Regions from separate parts of the Vibrio sp. T11.5 genome, predicted to be linked through region 1. Evidence: riboswitches for the same ligand, from Rfam matches in the RefSeq annotation. Region 1 holds a riboswitch; each other region holds the start of a gene.
The links. A riboswitch is a leader RNA that binds a small molecule or an ion and turns the genes downstream of it on or off. The one in region 1 is predicted to bind thiamine pyrophosphate.
Positions count from the first base shown of each region.

Region 2: it holds a riboswitch for thiamine pyrophosphate, as region 1 does, so the genes downstream of both, thiC (phosphomethylpyrimidine synthase ThiC) here and thiD (bifunctional hydroxymethylpyrimidine kinase/phosphomethylpyrimidine kinase) in region 1, are expected to answer to the same signal.
Region 3: it holds a riboswitch for thiamine pyrophosphate, as region 1 does, so the genes downstream of both, thiB (thiamine ABC transporter substrate binding subunit) here and thiD (bifunctional hydroxymethylpyrimidine kinase/phosphomethylpyrimidine kinase) in region 1, are expected to answer to the same signal.

Region 1 covers NZ_JAPPTP010000003.1:253,085-259,183, reverse strand. The annotation lists gene tenA (thiaminase II) at 215-880, opposite strand; gene OH455_RS05635 (ABC transporter substrate-binding protein) at 880-1,830, opposite strand; gene OH455_RS05630 (ABC transporter permease) at 1,847-2,647, opposite strand; gene OH455_RS05625 (ABC transporter ATP-binding protein) at 2,640-3,386, opposite strand; gene thiD (bifunctional hydroxymethylpyrimidine kinase/phosphomethylpyrimidine kinase) at 3,376-4,206, opposite strand; TPP riboswitch at 4,315-4,412, opposite strand; gene OH455_RS05615 (hypothetical protein) at 4,762-5,958, opposite strand.
Region 2 covers NZ_JAPPTP010000032.1:229-6,327, reverse strand. The annotation lists gene OH455_RS21055 (HesA/MoeB/ThiF family protein) at 1-528, opposite strand, end outside; gene OH455_RS21050 (thiamine phosphate synthase) at 522-1,793, opposite strand; gene thiC (phosphomethylpyrimidine synthase ThiC) at 1,793-3,733, opposite strand; TPP riboswitch at 3,905-4,003, opposite strand; gene crcB (fluoride efflux transporter CrcB) at 4,072-4,455, opposite strand; gene OH455_RS21035 (multicopper oxidase family protein) at 4,566-5,948, opposite strand.
Region 3 covers NZ_JAPPTP010000014.1:22,949-29,047, reverse strand. The annotation lists gene yjgA (ribosome biogenesis factor YjgA) at 1-298, shown strand, start outside; gene thiQ (thiamine ABC transporter ATP-binding protein) at 367-1,071, opposite strand; gene thiP (thiamine/thiamine pyrophosphate ABC transporter permease ThiP) at 1,055-2,659, opposite strand; gene thiB (thiamine ABC transporter substrate binding subunit) at 2,669-3,661, opposite strand; TPP riboswitch at 3,715-3,828, opposite strand; gene OH455_RS14695 (flavin prenyltransferase UbiX) at 3,866-4,492, opposite strand; gene mpl (UDP-N-acetylmuramate:L-alanyl-gamma-D-glutamyl-meso-diaminopimelate ligase) at 4,507-5,859, opposite strand.

The sequences.
Region 1 (6,099 bases):
CTCAATGTCAATTTGATGAAAGATCGATCCAGCTTCACAATCAGCCATTCACCCCGAAAATAACCTAATCTCACACATTTCCAAAACAAATAAACAAGACTCTTTTGAGCGCCATCTTAAATCGAACAGCCATGACAAAGGCAGCCCAAAACATACCCAACCACCTCCAATATCATGGCCCATTGTTTAGCCATCACGGCCTTCTAAGCTTTGTTTATACTTTAACATCCAGTCCCTGTTGCCAGAACGCTACTTCCATTCGAGTCGCAGTTCTGAACACTTCAATCAGGTTTTGTCCCCGCTGGCTGTGAAGATCAATCTCTTCTAAGAGTTGGTTAAAATGCTCTGCACCTTGTGCGACACCGCTTTGGAATTCCTCACCACCATAGAGTTCAATCCAACTTGCGTAAGGGTTTCTTTCCCGTACGGTGTCATCACTTTCAATCAACGCTTTGCCAATCATCGCATAACCAATCGAACACGGCGCCAGCGCAGCATACAGGTCCACTAAATCACCTGTCATGCCTGCATCAAGCACATAGCGTGTGTAAGCAACGGTTCCAAAATCTTCAGGTTCGTTTTCTAAATCAGATTCCGTCAGTCCCCATTGACCACAATACGTCACATGATGACCAATTTCGGAGTCTAGTAGAGCATGCACACTCGGCAAGGCACGACGCATATCTTCCAGCGTGCGCGCTTTATAGATGGCTAACGCGTAAGCACGCGCATACTGTTTGAGAAACAGAAAATCCTGCTTCAGATAGTGAAGAAAACTGTGCTGATCTAAAGTACCTTGTGCCAGCTGCTGCACAAAAGCATGCTGTGTGTACTCCTGCCAGTCCGACTGGCACGCTTGGATAAGATCCTGATATTTCATTAGTTAAACTCCGGCACATAGTCTGCGGCTTTAGGCAGAGTGTCAATGATCTTTTGTGAATACATAAATTGGGCGTAATCGTCGTAGCGCTTGAGGTCAACCGCAGAAGGACGCAGTGCAAAACGAGTTAACGTATCGTTCCAAGCTCGTTGATTAAGTTCATTGTTGAGGGTGTCTGGCGCGTAAGCAACAAACTCCTTCCACGACGCTTGTGGGTGATTGACTATGTAAGTTGTGGCTTGCTCAAGCGCTTTGTTGAAAGCTTTGATAGCCTCTGCATCATACGTTTTGGCATTGGCCACAAACACCAGTTCGTCGTAAGCCGGAACACCGTGTTCTTCAGGGAAAAAGGCTTTCGCTTTGTAGCCTTCGAGCGCGAGCTGGTTGGTTTCAAAGTTGCGTAGACCACCCCAGATCGCATCGACTTTTCCTGATGCCAGAGAAGAAGAGAGCGCCCAGCCCACATTGATGATATCCACATCGGCGAACTTCACACCGTCTTGCGCCAGCATAGTACCAATAGTGGCTTCTTCATTGCCTGCGATGGCAATACCGATTTTCTTACCTTTCAGGTCGGCCAGATTGTCGTTCTTACCGTTATCTAACACCATCAGCGTGTTGAGTGGCGTCGCGATTAGCGTTGCAGAACGAATAAGCGGCAAACCTGCAGCAACATCGATAGTCAGACTTGGTTGATAAGTGATCGCCAGATCAACTTTGCCAGCAGCCACCAGCTTAGGTGGCGTGCTTGGGTCAGCGGGTTCTTGAATATCAACGTCAATGCCTTGCTGCTTGAAATATCCACGCTCTTTCGCAATCACGATTGGGCCATGGTTCGGGTTAACAAACCAATCCAGCATCAGAGTGAGTTTTTTCTCTTCCGCCAGCGATTGAGCAGAAAATGTTGAGCAAAGTAGTGCCACTGCACTGAGTATTTTTTTTGTTTTCACGGGAGTGTCCTTTCTTTTATTGATTTTCCCAAGGAATCAGTTTCTTAAGTAATTTATCGGTGATGAAGAAGAGCGAGACAGACAACAAAGCCAGAATAAACAGCGCCGCAAACATCTCATCAATGATCATGCGCGCATTAGCTTGCAGCATCAGGTAACCCAAACCTTCACTGGAACCTACCCACTCTCCGACAACCGCGCCAATAGGTGCAATGACCACAGCGACACGTATACCGGAAGCCAGAGTGGGTAGAGCCGCTGGGAGTTGAATGTTTTTCAGCATTTGCCATTTGCTCGCCCGCATGGTTTTTGCTAGGTCAAGATAGCCTGTCGGCGTGTTTCTCAAACCGTCGTAGCAACACGTGGTCACGGGGAAGAAAATAATGATCGCCGCCATCACGACCTTTGATGCGATACCGTAGCCAAGCCACAGCATCAGGACAGGTGCAATCGCGAACACAGGAATCGCCTGACTGGCAATCAGAATCGGCAATAACCAGCGCTTGAGCGGTTTAAACAACAGCATCTGTAAAGCAAAGAACAGCCCCATCGACAAGCCAAGTAACAGACCCAACACAATTTCTTGACCAGTCACTAGCGTATGTTTCATCAATACATCAAAGCGGCTGATGAGGCGCTCAAACACGTCAAGCGGCGCAGGGAAAATAAAGCTTGGCATATCAAACACCACCACCACTAACTGCCAAAGCCCGACAATAATCGCAGCACTGATCGTCAACCGGAGTGCAGGGTGCGTTATACGCTCCTTTTTCACTACATCGCGCTGAATGGCGTCAAACTGAGCCATATCACTCATAATCATCCTCCAACGAATTGAGAATGTTCTGCTGCAATTGCGCACATTCTGCATCTATGACACGAGGCGGTTGAGTGGTTGGAACCTCATGTGATTCAGCATAAGCAGGTTGACCGCGGAGGATGTACAGAGCGTCGGCCAGTCGAATCGCTTCTTGCGGGTCATGGGTGATCAGCACCACCGTTTTGCCACGCAATAGCTCAGCGGCCAATGTCTGCAATTTATGTCTCGTCACTGCATCTAGCGCAGAAAAAGGCTCATCCATGAGTACCACGGGTTTGTCTTGCATTAACGTACGAGCCAACGCCACACGTTGACGCATACCACCTGACAACTGTACGGGCATAGCCGCCGCTTGATCCGATAACCCGACTTGCTCCAGCAACCGCAGCGCTCGATTCCTGTCAGGTTGAGCGCTGCCAAACTTACTACTCAGGCAAACATTATCCAGGACATTGAACCATGGTAGCAGCAGGTCTTGTTGTGCCATGTAAGCGATTTGACCTTGCAGTGCTTGGCTATGACTGAGAGTCAGTTCTCCGGTCCAGTGCGCTTTGTCGTTCAACAGACCTGACAGATAACGCAGCAAGGTAGTTTTCCCGCAGCCACTGCGTCCCAAAATACACGTCCACTGCCCAGCAGGTATCGACATAGAAAAGTGCGCCAATGTCGGAGCCAGATTATCCGTGTACTGCAAGCTTGCACGTTGAATCTCGATCCCAATCGGCTCAGCGAACATTGATGTGGCCACAGAAAAAGTGATGGACCGGCCCATGCCCCCTGCCAACATTGAGTTCATCAGCATGAGCGATGGCCTGGGAGATGTATTGTTTACCTAGATACACGGCTTTGTGCAGCCTATTGCCCTGCGCAAGATAAGAGGCAATCGCTGAAGATAAGGTGCAGCCTGTTCCATGAGTGTTTTTCGTCGGGAATCGTTTGGCACTCAAAAGCTCACTCGTTTGCGCTAAGATCAGCAAATCATTGCTGTTGTCATCTTTTTCTAGATGCCCCCCTTTAAGCAAAACCGCTTTGGCACCGAGCGCGCGCAATGCTTCGATCATATTACCCATCTGATCTTCATTTTCCGGCACAACACCATCAATCAAAGCCGCCCCTTCCGGAAGGTTGGGGGTGATCAGATCCGCCATCGGGATCAGTTGCTCTTTTAATGTGCTAATCGCCGACTGCTCCAGCAGAAGATCGCCACTGGTGGCGACCATCACAGGATCAACCACCAGATGAGCAGGCTTGTACTGTCTAATTTTGTCCGCAACGACCTTAATGATCCGCGCGTCAGCCAACATTCCGACTTTAACCGCAACCACATTGAGGTCCGTAAACACGGCGTCAAGCTGACTTTCAATATGCTCCAGAGGAATAGGGTGAATTGCGCTTACGCCAAGCGTATTTTGTGAGGTAATGGCCGTAATGACAGAACACGCGTAACTGCCAGTCGCAGATATGGCTTTAATGTCCGCTTGAATACCAGCGCCACCACCGCTATCAGATCCTGCGATGGTTAATACTATGGGTGGTGTGTCTTGTGATTGTGGCATGGGTGCTCCTATTACAAGACGTACAGGAACTCTCAGCCAAACATGAAGTGATCAATAAAGGGAAGATCGAATCATAAAAAGCGAGTGCACCAGAATGAGCATACTCAAGCATTGGTGCGAATAGTTCCCTACGTCAGTGCTAACTGAATCAGGTTCTACGGGTCTCGCAATGCGATCTCAGCCCTAAGGCTCCCCGACTATTTCCCGATGATAATAACAGTAATTAAAAAGCGAATGCACTCGTTAATTTACAAAAAGCGCTATCATGGCTAGTTAGATCCTCTGTTACCTGTTCGAATCTGACTGTTGAATGGCGATGACAGGTTTGATGTTATTCATCTTGCAAGGTAATCCAATTACGGAGTCTATAGTGCTGATGGCACGCTCCTGCATTGGTGGTAATGCAGTGAGGAAAAGTTGAGAGATGGTGTGGAAAGCTAGACGCTACTACTGTCACACCTTAGATATGGGATCCCCGCCCAGCTCGGGCGAGGATTAACGGAACCACGAAGAGACGAAAAACGCCCTCAATCTGCTGAAGACGCTCGCAACACTCTAGTGAACTTGCTGAGCAGGGTAAAGATTGATTGGTCCCAAGAACATCGACTGATCACTTGGTGCCAGTACTTGAGGTAAACCATTAGATTTTTCTGTGCTTCTTACATACGTACAATGCACTTCCAATACTGGAACATTGGCAGCACCTGGATAGGCTGGTTTTTTCACTATCCTATCCACGGACAGCTGTGCAGAAGGAGGCAATAAAAATTCTGCTTGAACCGCAATCGCAGAATCATTGCTTTTGAGCCCCATTAGTTTTGCCAAATTTTCATACCCTTGCTTCATCTTATTGATACGGCGGTATTCAAAAATGAGGGTTTTACTTTGCTCGATCACTTCATTAACGTACTTTTTCTCATAGTCAGAAACCGTTTTGACCGAAGTGTCGGTGATGTTCAACGTCCTGACGGCAGTATTATCTAATCGACTCGCGAGGTTGGTACTATTGTAGCCACTAAAGGCACTGATATTGACACCTTGAGCACGACGAATAATAAAGTTCAGAATACCCTCGGTGTTTTTGTAAACAGGGAAACAAGCGCCCTCTATAAAGCCTTTGTGAAAACTGCATGATAAGTAACGACTGCTTTTAATAGTGCCCGCAGGCCCTTTAGGGTTTCTACCATTGACAATATCATTGGCATACTTCCACCAAGCAGAATTTTGAGGATTTGGTACAGTAATTTGACGATAAACGGGCACGTCTACATGTGATGTTGAGTTTTGTCTCCACTCTTTATACGAGTTCCAGACATTAACCGCACTGTCATCGAGCCTTTTTCCTTTCGTAGTGTAACCCGTCATTCCTGTATTAAGAGAACTGGAGTTGAACGTATAAAAAGAAAGTGCTGTCACCATCTCCATTTGTCTTACCAAAGCCTGCGCTTCATGTTGGTTGACTTTCGAGCGGATACTCTGAGGTAGAGACCAAGTATGACGCATACTTTGCGCAACTTTAAACTGGTTGACAAAACCTCTCAACATATTGATCCACTCAGTAGGACTGTTGTTACGGCAATGCTGTCTGTATGAAGCCTGGGTTATATTCATCGCCATTTGCAAAAGAGCATCCATACACTCTTTCTCTGCAGCTTCGTTGATTTTCAGGTATTTGAGTCTCTTGGCTAGATTCCCGACTCCGACAGACCTTAATTGCTCATAACGATATTCATCGTAACCACCAATTTCCATTGTTTATTCCTTATCTAATCGATACTTCTATGTTGGGTTAATGCTTGTATCTAGCACATAGCAAATTGCGCTATTAATAAGCAAAAGTATAAAGACTCTAATAAATGCAAACGTTCATAAACAACATTCATCTATTTGTAT
Region 2 (6,099 bases), on a different contig from region 1:
GAGACATCGATAACATCCAGACTCCTTGTTCGATGAATAATCGAAGACAGCAAATTGTCCTTGCCAACCAATAGCGGCCGCGGAAACAAGCGGCTTACTTTGTTGATAGCAAACTAAGTTAATCAACTGACGCGTTTGAATATTGTCGGTACAATCTAAAACCACATCCGCTAACATCACTTCTAATGCTAATTGAGGTGCCTCTAACCGCTTGCCAATGGTGCGTATCTGCACACCTGCATTCAGCTGGTTTAACTGTTGGCGTATGGCCTCTGTTTTGGCTTTACCGAGATTGTCCTCACGATAGACAATTTGACGTTGTAGATTACTAGAATCAACATCATCATCATCGACCAACACCATTCGCCCTACTCCAGCTGCAGCTAAATACAGACTCGCTGCACTGCCCAATCCGCCACAGCCAATAATCAAAACATGCGATTGAGTAATATTTTCCTGCCCATACTCGCCAATTTCCGGCAGAGAAATCTGCCTTTGGTAACGTAGGAAATCTTGGTCACTTAGCATGCAGAAACCTCCTTCAAAACATCAACACTAATGTTTCCCCGCTCTTCGGCTGTTAACTGAGTAAAGAATTCAATCGCATGCTCCAGTGATGGCGCGTTAGTGATAGCACTCACCAGCGCCAAGCTAGTAACCCCACAATTCCATACTGAACGCGCATTGGATTGAGTAATGCCACCAATCGCGACGGTAGGTATGCCTGTCGAATTTATATAAGGCATGGTATTAACCAGCTTTTGATAGAGTGCCAGTTTCACTAGCCCTTGAGGGTTGGTTGCGATTTGTTTCGTCTGGGTGGGAAAAATATGACCCAAAGCTAGATAACTTGGATTAGTCTGTGCAACTCGAAGCAACTCATAATAACCGTGGGTCGATAACCCTAGACGCAAATTGGCTTTAGCTAATTCAGCTAAGTTGCTTTCCTCAATATCCTCTTGACCTAGATGAACACCATAAGCCTGATGTTTAATTGCTAGGCGCCAGTGATCATTGACAAAAACCTGAGCATCATGTCGACGACCAAGTGCAACCGCATCTTTAACTTGTTGCTCCAAATCATTTGCCAGTGGGTCTTTAATTCTCAACTGAACAGTTTTGACACCACTTTCTAAAAGCTTCTTGACCCATTCAACGCTATCAACAACTGGGTAAAGCCCTAAATCACATTTAGATACGGATGGAAATGCCAATTGGTTACCTGATTTAATCCAGTCAGCGCTAATTCCTAGTCGGTGATCTTCGAGAACAGGGGATGGAAAATCGATAATGTTCTCCGCCCATGTTTCACGTGAAACATTCACCATGGCTCGTGAAAGTGTAAGAGCATCTTCAAGTGTAAATGCCAAGCTGATGAGGGTAACAACCCATGCAAAGTGACGTTTACGATCAAACTCTGATTGATTGACTGAACTCGCTAACGCACATACTTGATCACGACTAGGGTCTAGCCAGATATCTAGTACCTGATTTACATCTAAGACATCAATGTAAGCGTGAGATGAAGCTATTATGGACCTAGATGGCTTGATAGTGATCCCAGAGCAATACTCGATAAAGTACGTGCATTCATGGCCCACCACAACGGACTCCACTAAATCTGTAGCCAACTTTGTCCATTCTGAGCCATGAGATATTTGAACTGTTTGAGCTGGACTGACGCCCAGCTCAATGTTTTGTATCTCGAAACCTTTTTCCTTGGCCAGCTGTAAGCATTGCTCAATTTCAGGTTTGACATCAGCTAACGCTGTTGGAATAAGGATCTTTGCCATTACTCCTCCGTTACAGCCGTAGCAGCGGGATGGTAAAGCTCTGAGCCCGTGTCACGAAACTCCTTCGACTTCTGACGCATACCTTCAAGTGGATCATCCAACATTTTGACACTGATCGCTTGGTCCGCTGCTACTTGCTCAGTATCTTTGGCGTATTCACGCACTTCTTGTGAGATCTTCATTGAGCAGAATTTTGGACCACACATAGAGCAGAAATGGGCGACTTTACCCGATTCTTGAGGCAGGGTTTCATCATGGAAAGCACGTGCAGTATCAGGATCGAGCGCAAGGTTAAACTGGTCTTCCCAACGGAACTCAAATCGTGCTTTTGATAGTGCATTATCGCGCACTTGTGCTCCTGGGTGCCCTTTAGCTAAGTCGGCAGCGTGCGCGGCAAGTTTATAGGTAATCAGCCCAGTTTTTACGTCTTCTTTATTAGGCAGGCCTAAGTGTTCTTTTGGGGTCACATAACACAGCATTGCACACCCGTACCAACCGATCATCGCCGCACCAATACCTGATGTAATGTGGTCATAGCCCGGAGCAATATCTGTGGTTAGAGGGCCGAGCGTATAGAAAGGGGCTTCATGACAATGCTCTAGCTGCTCTTCCATGTTCTCTTTAATCATATGCATTGGCACATGTCCTGGGCCTTCAATGATCACCTGAACATCATACTCCCATGCGATCTTTGTAAGCTCTCCAAGGGTGCGTAATTCTGCAAACTGGGCTTCATCATTTGCATCGGCGACAGAGCCAGGACGCAGGCCATCACCAAGCGAAAGCGCCACATCGTATTTAGCACAGATTTCACAGATCTCGCGGAAGTTGGTATAGAGGAAGCTTTCCTGATGATGAGCAAGACACCATTTAGCAATGATAGAGCCACCGCGTGAAACAATGCCTGTCACGCGTTTGGCTGTCATAGGTACATAGCGAAGGAGTAAGCCCGCATGGATAGTAAAGTAATCGACGCCCTGCTCCGCTTGCTCAATTAAAGTGTCGCGCATCACCTCCCAATTGAGGTTTTCAGCAACGCCGTTCACTTTCTCCAATGCTTGATACATAGGTACTGTACCAATTGGGACAGGGCTATTACGCAGAATCCATTCGCGAGTCTCGTGAATATTACGACCAGTAGACAAGTCCATCACTGTATCGCCCCCCCAACGTGTCGACCAAACCAGCTTTTCAACTTCTTCCTCAATTGATGAGGTCACAGAGGAGTTACCAATGTTGGCGTTTACCTTCACAAGAAAGTTACGACCAATGATCATAGGCTCAGATTCTGGGTGATTGATGTTTGAAGGGATAATGGCACGACCCTCGGCGACTTCTTTTCGCACGAATTCAGCGCTGATTTCATCGGGAAGATTGGCACCAAAACTTTGCCCAGGGTGCTGCTGATTGAGAACCTGATCCCGATACTTTGCTCGGCCCATATTTTCGCGTAATGCAATGTACTCCATCTCAGGTGTGATAATACCTTTGCGGGCATAGTGCAGCTGAGTAACGCATTGGCCATCTTTCGCACGGCGGATGCGTGGCAAGTTGCCATATCGAAGCTCATCGAGCGTTTCATCTTTCAATCGCTGCTTGGTGTATACAGAGCTGACATCATCGAGTACTTCTGTATCGCTACGTTTTTCTATCCATTCCTCTCTCAGTTTAGGTAAGCCACTGTACAGGTCTATTTTATGCGTAGGATCGGTATAGACGCCTGAAGTATCATAAACACGTACTGGCTCATTTGGCTCAAAAATTGGAGAGTCTTTGGTACCCCCAATCAAACTATCTGCGAGAGATATTTCGCGCATCGGGACACGAATGTCAGGGCGTGAACCCTCAACGTATACTTTGCGAGAATTTGGGTACGGTTGTACAGAAAGAGAATCAATGAACTGTTTTGCTTCCAGTCTCGCTTGCTTGCGACTCGACATAGCATTTTTCCTTGCTTTGTTATTCTAGATAAAAAGATTTTGGATAAAAATGCTTGGCGGATAGATGCGACAAGAGGAGTCAAAATCCAGGTGATGCGACTAGAGTGTTAACTAATGATCACCGAAACAACTTCGACTATTTGATAGATGCACCCAGAGAGAACTCTGGTGTAGGTATCGTCTCTTGTTCCCTTCGCAGGTGTTAGCCTGATCAGGTTCAACGGATCCCGAATTAACGGTCTCAGCCTTATGGCACTCCGACAAGTAAAATCAGTATATAAAAACGGCCTGGTGAAACCAAGCCGAGCTGTCTATTTTTAGAACAATTTTATCAAGTATTAGCTTTTGATCAGAATTTGAAAGCCAATCCAAGCCGCCGATATACTCAAGACAACATTGAGCAGTACATTTAGCCCCATCTTGAAAAATGCACCTTGTTGCATAAGAAGTACATTATCCATGGAAAAGGTTGAGAAGGTGGTCAGTGCGCCAAGGAAGCCTAGGCCGATGATTTGACGCCATGGTTCGGTGGCCAACACTTCATTTTCAAAAGCGGCAATCAACAAGCCCATAATAAATGAACCCACAACGTTGACCGTGAGCGTACCATAGGGGAAACCTCGCCCGAGTAATACCGCGCAAAATTCTGAAACCAAGTATCGTGAGCATGCACCAAAGGCACCACCTAATGCGATAAATCCAAGTATAGAAAGTTGTCCCATGGTTCCTCCTGTCACATTCTGCCGTATTGTATCTGGAATAAGGCTATTTTCGAATCAAAATCGCAACACATTATCTCAAATTAATTTTGAAATTTAAAAAGTTACAGGAGTCACTTTACCTCGATGTAACCCATTAGTCCGGTTTTCATGTGTTCAATGACGTGGCAGTGATACATCCAGCGCCCTGGATTATCGGCAACAAACGCCGCTTTGGCTCTACCGTTTTTACCTAGTAGTACGGTATCGGTATGGAACGGTTCAGCAATCTTTTTACCGTCCATTTCCAGAACAGTGAATGTATGACCATGAATATGAATTGGGTGGTGATATTGGGTAACGTTCTTCAAATCAAATATATAAGTTTTACCGTACTCGAGCGTCGCCAACGGAGCCGGGATGTTATCTTTACTCATGCCTTCCCACGCTCTCTTATTGGTTAACCAGAACTTGGGCATAGCTTTACCATCTTTACTCGTTGGAGTAACCGCTCCCTCCCACTCAAAAACAAAGTCAATTTCCTCAGCATTAGCCAAATCAAGCTGGGGCACTGGATTCAATGGTAACTTGGGCAACAGCTGAGACTCAGGCAAAGAGGAATCGACAACTTCGAATTCACACAAAGGAAATGGGAAACGCCCCTTCATTTGACGAACATAGACACGTTCGCCAGCTTGAGGAGCAATAAGACCTATATCAACCCTCATTCCTGGGCCAACTTTATGCTGATATAGCTTATAGGGCGTTTTTACGGGGTTACCATCGATAGCGATGACCCATGCCTCAGCACCTTCCACTACAATCGGGTAGGTAATGGTATTATCGACGTTGGCGATTCGTAACCGTGTTGTTGCTCTGGTCTTGAGTTGGTAAATCGGCTCATGTACTCCATTCACACTGCTCCACTCCCCTGGAGTGCCCATTCGCGCGCTCATACGCGGGATCATTAAGTCTTTCCACTGGCCTTGTTTATCGAGGTGCCAGTGCTTGAGCATCAACTCGTGTTCTTCATCGAAGACAACAGGCTGACTTTCTTCGACAATGATCAGCCCAACTAACCCCATTCCAAGCTGCTTAACACTGTTCATGTGCGGGTGGTACCAGAATGTGCCGGCATCAGGTGGTGTAAATTCATAGCTGAAGGTCTCACCTGGCATGATAGGAGGCTGGCTAAGGAATGGGACACCATCCATTTCAATCGGTATTCTCAGGCCATGCCAATGGATGGTAGTAGGCTCTGATAGCTTATTAGTGAATCTTATGATGACAGGCTCACCTTGACGACAACGAATCGTTGGGGCAGGAATCTGTCCATTGAATCCAAGCACTTGGGTTTGATAACCAGGCACCAATTCTGCAGTAGCAGGTTCAGCCGTTATATCGTAGACATAGCGCCCCTCAGGATCGGTTGAACGATTGACTGAGCAAGCGGGCAAAATACTGAGCGCCGAAATGGCGAGTGAGGATTGCAGGAAGCGACGACGAGAAATTTCCATATACTTATAACTTTTAATGATGCATCCGCAAAATGTAACAAACTATTAGTAATAATTCTCACCAAGAGAGCAAGTTTTGGCAAACCACGATAAATTGGATGTACCAATTTGGAGTTGGCTTAAGAAATATCTCATTCATTGCTGCTCAATC
Region 3 (6,099 bases), on a different contig from region 1:
TGGTAAGCTGATGCGTTTCGAAGATCCTGAACCACTTCAAGCGGCACTAGACAAAGTACGTAACAAGCACTCTCAAGCGACTGCTGCACTGCACAAGCTGGAACAGCTGCGTGATCGCGTCGTTGAAGAAGGCGATGACGCCATTGCGGATGTAGTGGATCTATACCCACAAGCGGATCGCCAGCGTTTACGCCAATTAGCACGTCAGGCAGCAAAAGAGAAGAAAGCGGGTAAGCCAGCTAAAGCGTTCCGTGAAATATTCCAAGTGCTAAAAGAGCTCAACGACGAAGAGATTTAAGCAAGCCGCTTTAGATAAAAATGGGCTGATGTAGATACACCAGCCCATTTTTTTGCTCTTAGGGAAAGTTATTCGCCCGCTTTAACAAACCCACTGAGTACAGCATGGCTATGTTGCTGGGTTAAAAGTTCAATCGTTTCAGCAACCGCCACCTTTCCTTGGTCAACAAAAGCAAAATGCGAGGCAATAGCTTTAGCGTCGCTGATATGGTGAGTCACCATCACCACAGTAATGTTACGCTCTGCGGCTAACTGCTTGACCAGCCCGAGCATCTCTTCACGCAATACCGGATCAAGCGCAGAGAAAGGTTCATCAAGCAGCCAGATAGGGTGAGGCTGAACAAAACAACGGGCCAATGCGACACGCTGACGCTGTCCACCCGATAATTGTTCAGGTAAACGATCCAAATATTCCTCGATACCGACCTGAATCGCGGCTTGTTCCACCTGACTGGCTTGCTCAGAATTAAGTTTCAATCCAGGGTTCAGCCCCAATCCAATATTTTCGCGCACGGTGAGATGGGCAAACAGGTTATGCTCCTGAAATAGCATCGCAAAAGGACGCTGGTGAGGCTCTTTGCCCACAACTTCTGATTCATCAGCTTTAATACTGCCACTTTCAGGTTCGATAAAACCCGCAACCAAGGCCAGTAACGTTGATTTCCCCGCCCCACTCGGCCCCATCAATGCGACCAGACTTCCATGCTCAATATCTAAATCAAAATGGAATAGATCCTGATGGTAATAGTAACGAACATCATTGAGGGTCAGCATAAGTCACCTTGGCGTTTGCCTTAAACAGGGTTTCAATCAGTACAAAACAGCCAACACTGAGCAGTAACAAAGTCACTGACACTACAGCAGCTGCATCCATCTGATAACTGCCCAGCAATTGGAAAAGATACAACGGCAGCGTGCGGAACTCCTGACTGCCAAACAGGGCAATTGCACTTAAGTCTCCCACCGCAAACATGAAACTGATCGCGAAAGCATGTGCCATTGGCTTTCTCAGTGCTCGCCATTCAACAACGCGAAAGCGCTGCCAACCTTTGATACCTAAGCTTGCGCATAGGTATTGGTATTGCTGTTCGATCTGCAGCATCGGTTGTGACAAGGTTTTGATCACGTAAGGCAAGCCCATCAACGCATTCACCGCAACCACAATAAAAAACGCCAGACTAAACACATCAGTAAAAGACCGCAATAGCAAAAATAATCCTGTAGAAATCACCAAGCCGGGAGTGACAAGAATGATCGTACCCAATAGCTCAATCTGATCCGCACGATGACTTCTTGCGTTCAGTCGCAATCGACGGCTGGTCAACAATATTGCAATCCCTGCCGAGAGTGCAATACTGCTCGCCAATGTTGCTACTTTGAGCGACGACCATAACGCCAGCCAAAATCGTTGGTCAGTAAACACCGATAAGGCTTCTGAGTTGATGCCACTGAGCACCACCATCAGTAAAGGTGGCAGCACCAATAGCATGCTCAGGCCAATCCAGATCCAATCCCAGCTATATGACCAGATGGAGTCCTTTACCATATAAAGGTTGTGACTTGGCGCGCCTGAACTCACAGCCACAGGTTTGGTCAAACGTTGCACCGCCAACGCCATAATGCCACACAATAGCATCTGCCATAACGCGAGCAATGCCCCTGCCTGCAAGTCAAAATCAAATTTGATCGCTTGATAAATCGCCAGCTCTATCGTGGTCGATTTCGGCCCGCCACCGAGTGCCATGACCGTCGCAAAACTGGTAAAACACAGCATAAACACCAAACCACACACGTGCGGCAACTGCTGACGTAAGCGAGGCCATTCGACCCACTTAAATTTATGCCAATGGCCCATACCTAGATGCGCACACAGTTTATGCTGCTCAGCCGGAATAGACTCCAATGACTGTAATAACAGGCGCGTCGCATAAGGCAGGTTGAAAAACACGTGCGCCAGTAAAATGCCGTTCAGACCATAAATTGAAAAAGGCAGCCTAGAATCAAACCATTTAAATGCTGACGACAACAAACCGCTATTGCCATAAATCGCCAGCAAGCCAAACACCCCAACCAATACAGGCAGCACCAATGTTGTGGCAAACAACTTAAGCAATAATGACTTACCAGGAAAGTTACGCCGAGATAAAGCATGCGCTAAAGGAACCGCTAAACCAACACTGAGCAGAGTCGACAGAAACGATTGGTAAAAGCTGAACTTGGTCACATACCGATAGTAAGGGTCTGACCAAACCTGAGCGATATTCAGGGATGGGGCCGCAACTAATAAAGCACCGAGAGCAGAAACAACAAAGGCCGAGATAGCTATCGCGACCCAGAGTCCCAATTGTGGAATACTACGCAAAGCGTCTCCTTAAAAGGTTAAGGCACTTTGCCACTCACGTATCCAAGCTTTTCGGTTTTGGGCTACTTCTTCTGCGCTAAAACTCAATGCTTTTTCAGGTACCGTCAGTGTCTCAAAACCTTCAGGCAATGCGACTTCTGTCACTGGGTACATCCAGTTACCCATTGGCATCAAAGACTGAAAATCATCGCTAAGGATAAACGTCATAAATTCATCGGCTAACTTTTCGTTTTTCGATGCTTTGACTTTAGCCGCAACTTCAACCTGAGTGTAATGGCCTTCAGAAAAGTCAGCCGCTGCGTATTGGCTGTCGCTTTCTGCGATCAGGTGATATGCCGGTGAGGTGGTGTAAGACAACACCATGTCTGACTCACCTTCAAGGAACATAGAGTAAGCCTCAGACCAACCTTTCGTGACAGTGACGGTTTTCTTAGCCAGTAGCTTCCAAGCGGGTACAACATCATCACCATAAACAGATTTCATCCACAACATCAGACCTTGACCCGGTGTTGAGGTGCGTGGATCCTGATAAATCACTTTCAGATCATTCCGAGATTCCACCAGTTCTTTAAGACTCTTTGGTGGATTGGTTAGCTTTTCTTTGTTGTAAACAAACGCAAAGTACCCGAAGTCATACGGCACAAAAGTACTGTCTTCCCAACCATTGGGCAATTTTACTGATTTGGTATCGACATTATGCTCAGCAAGCAAACCTGTTTTCTGTGCTTCCGCCATTAGATTGTTGTCCAAACCTAACACAATATCCGCTTTGCTGTTGTCCCCTTCGAGACGCAGGCGGTTAAGAATAGAGACACCATCATCAAGAGCAACAAAATTGACATCACAACCGCAATGCGCTTCAAAAGCGGCTGCCACTTTCGGGCCGGGGCCCCAATCCGCGGCAAAAGAATCGTAGGTATAAACGGTAAGGGTGTTATCTGCTGCCAATGCAGAAAAAGATGTCAGTGTGGTAACGGCGATGGTGCTTAAAGTGGTTTTCACTGCTCGCTCTCTCCTTGGTTGAGCGGCACAGGTTTGAGGAAACATTGGCAGGGCAAATGTTCAGACTCAATTCCTACGCCAGCATTATCTGGTTCAGGTACACGGGTCCTGGGCTTTGCCCAATCTCAGCTTCATCTGTGCGATGAATAGCTCCCCGATGAGTGTCGGCTGAATTGTAATCGTAATGTTATCAATTGGCCAGAATTAAGCGCGCTGGTCATATCCCCAACGCGGAACAAGCCCCTGTTCAACATTAAGATGATCGAGAACCCTCGCCACCATAAAGTCGACCAGATCTTCAATAGACTTAGGTTGATGGTAGAAGCCCGGTGCCGCAGGCATAATGGTGACGCCCATCTGCGACAATTTATGCATATTTTCTAGATGCAACGTCGAGAACGGTGTTTCACGGACGACCAGCAGCAATTGCCCACGTTCTTTCATCACCACATCAGCCGCACGCTCGATGAGATTGTCGGACATACCATGTGCGATGGCAGCGACACTGCCTGCAGAACAAGGACACACGACCATCTGTTTTGGCGCCGCAGACCCGGAAGCCACTGGAGAGAACCAGTCGTCTTTACCATAGACAACCAACTTCTCGGAATCACAATTAAGGTGTGCGACCAATGCTTGTTGGGCGGAATCTGGGTTCGCTGGCAATTTCATATCATGCTCAGTTGCTAACACAACTCGAGCCGCTGACGATATCAGCAGATGTACCTGATAGCCGGCGGCTAGCAGACATTCAAGCAATCTAAGCCCATACGGTGCGCCTGAAGCCCCCGTAAAAGCGAGTGTAATTGCTTTGTTTTTCTCATTATTCATACTACTACATTAATCTATTCGGCGAGTTTAGCCAGCAGCTTGTCGTGGATGCCTTCAAACCCACCATTGCTCATCACCAGAATTTGATCGCCCGGTTGAGCCTGTTCAGTCAGCATCTGCACTAACGCATCAACACTGTCTGACACATAAGCCGATTGCTGACACTGCTGGGCAATGTCCTCGACAGACCATTCAATACTATCTGGTTGATAAAGGAAAACTACATCGGCCTGAGCAAGGGAAGCCGCCAATGTTTCTTTGTGCACGCCACGTTTCATCGTCGCACTACGAGGTTCAAGTACTGCTAGGATACGTTGTTGGCCGACCTTATTACGCAATCCACCCACAGTAAGTTCAATCGCCGTAGGATGATGAGCGAAGTCATCGTAAACCGTAACCTGATTCACTTCACCTTTTAGTTCAAGTCGACGTTTGGTATTGATGAATTTCGCCAGCGACTGACAGGCTAAATCTGGAGTTACACCCACATGACGGGCTGCTGCGATGGCCATCAAAGCATTGTCGACGTTATGATCACCCACCAGATCCCACTTCACAGTACCGACGGCTTCCCCTTGGAAGAAAACGGTGAATATTGAACCATCGGCGACTTGTTTCTCCGCTCGCCAATCACCTTGTTCACCGCTGAACTCCGTTTCGCTCCAGCAGCCACGCTGTAATACATCGCCAATTGCTGAATCTTCTTGCGGAGCAAGGATTCGACCGTTCCCCGGCACGGTTCTGACTAAGTGATGGAATTGGCGCTTGATCGCTTCCAGATCATCGAAGATATCCGCATGATCAAACTCCAAATTGTTCATCACTAACGTACGAGGATGGTAATGCACGAACTTAGAACGCTTATCGAAAAAAGCACTATCGTATTCATCAGCTTCCACGACAAAAAACATACTTTCGCCCAAACGTGCTGAAACACCGAAGTTGCCCAAGACACCACCGACAAGAAAGCCAGGTTGGTAGCCACAATCTTCTAAAATCCACGCCAGCATGCTGGAAGTGGTCGTTTTTCCATGAGTTCCAGAGACAGCCAGCACCCAACGGTCATGGAGAAGAAACTCCTGCAGCCACTGTGGGCCTGAGGTGTATCTCAGATTACTGTTCAATACATGTTCGACACAGGGATTACCTCGACTCATCGCGTTTCCAATCACAACGAGATCAGGTGCAGGAACAAGCTGAGAAGGGTCAAATCCTTCAATTATTTCAATACCTTGAGATTCCAACAATGTACTCATTGGTGGATAAACGTTGGCGTCACTCCCCGTCACTTTATGACCCAATTGACGAGCTAAAACCGCAGCACCTCCCATAAATGTGCCACAAATTCCCAAGATATGAATATGCATAAACAACCTTCTCCAAGGCGAAAACTGAGCTGACATTATGGCGATTATACGCAGAAAAGCGAACTACTTTGCTCACTGTTTTACGTCACACGAGCGCAAATGATTGCGTGTTATGCGCGTTATCCAACTCGTATGGTTTCAAACAAGCAGATGAAAACTGTTATCAAGTCGACAAATAAAACGAGATCTCAGTCAGTTAGTTCATTACCAATAAAAAGATCTAACTCTTAAACTAGGCTT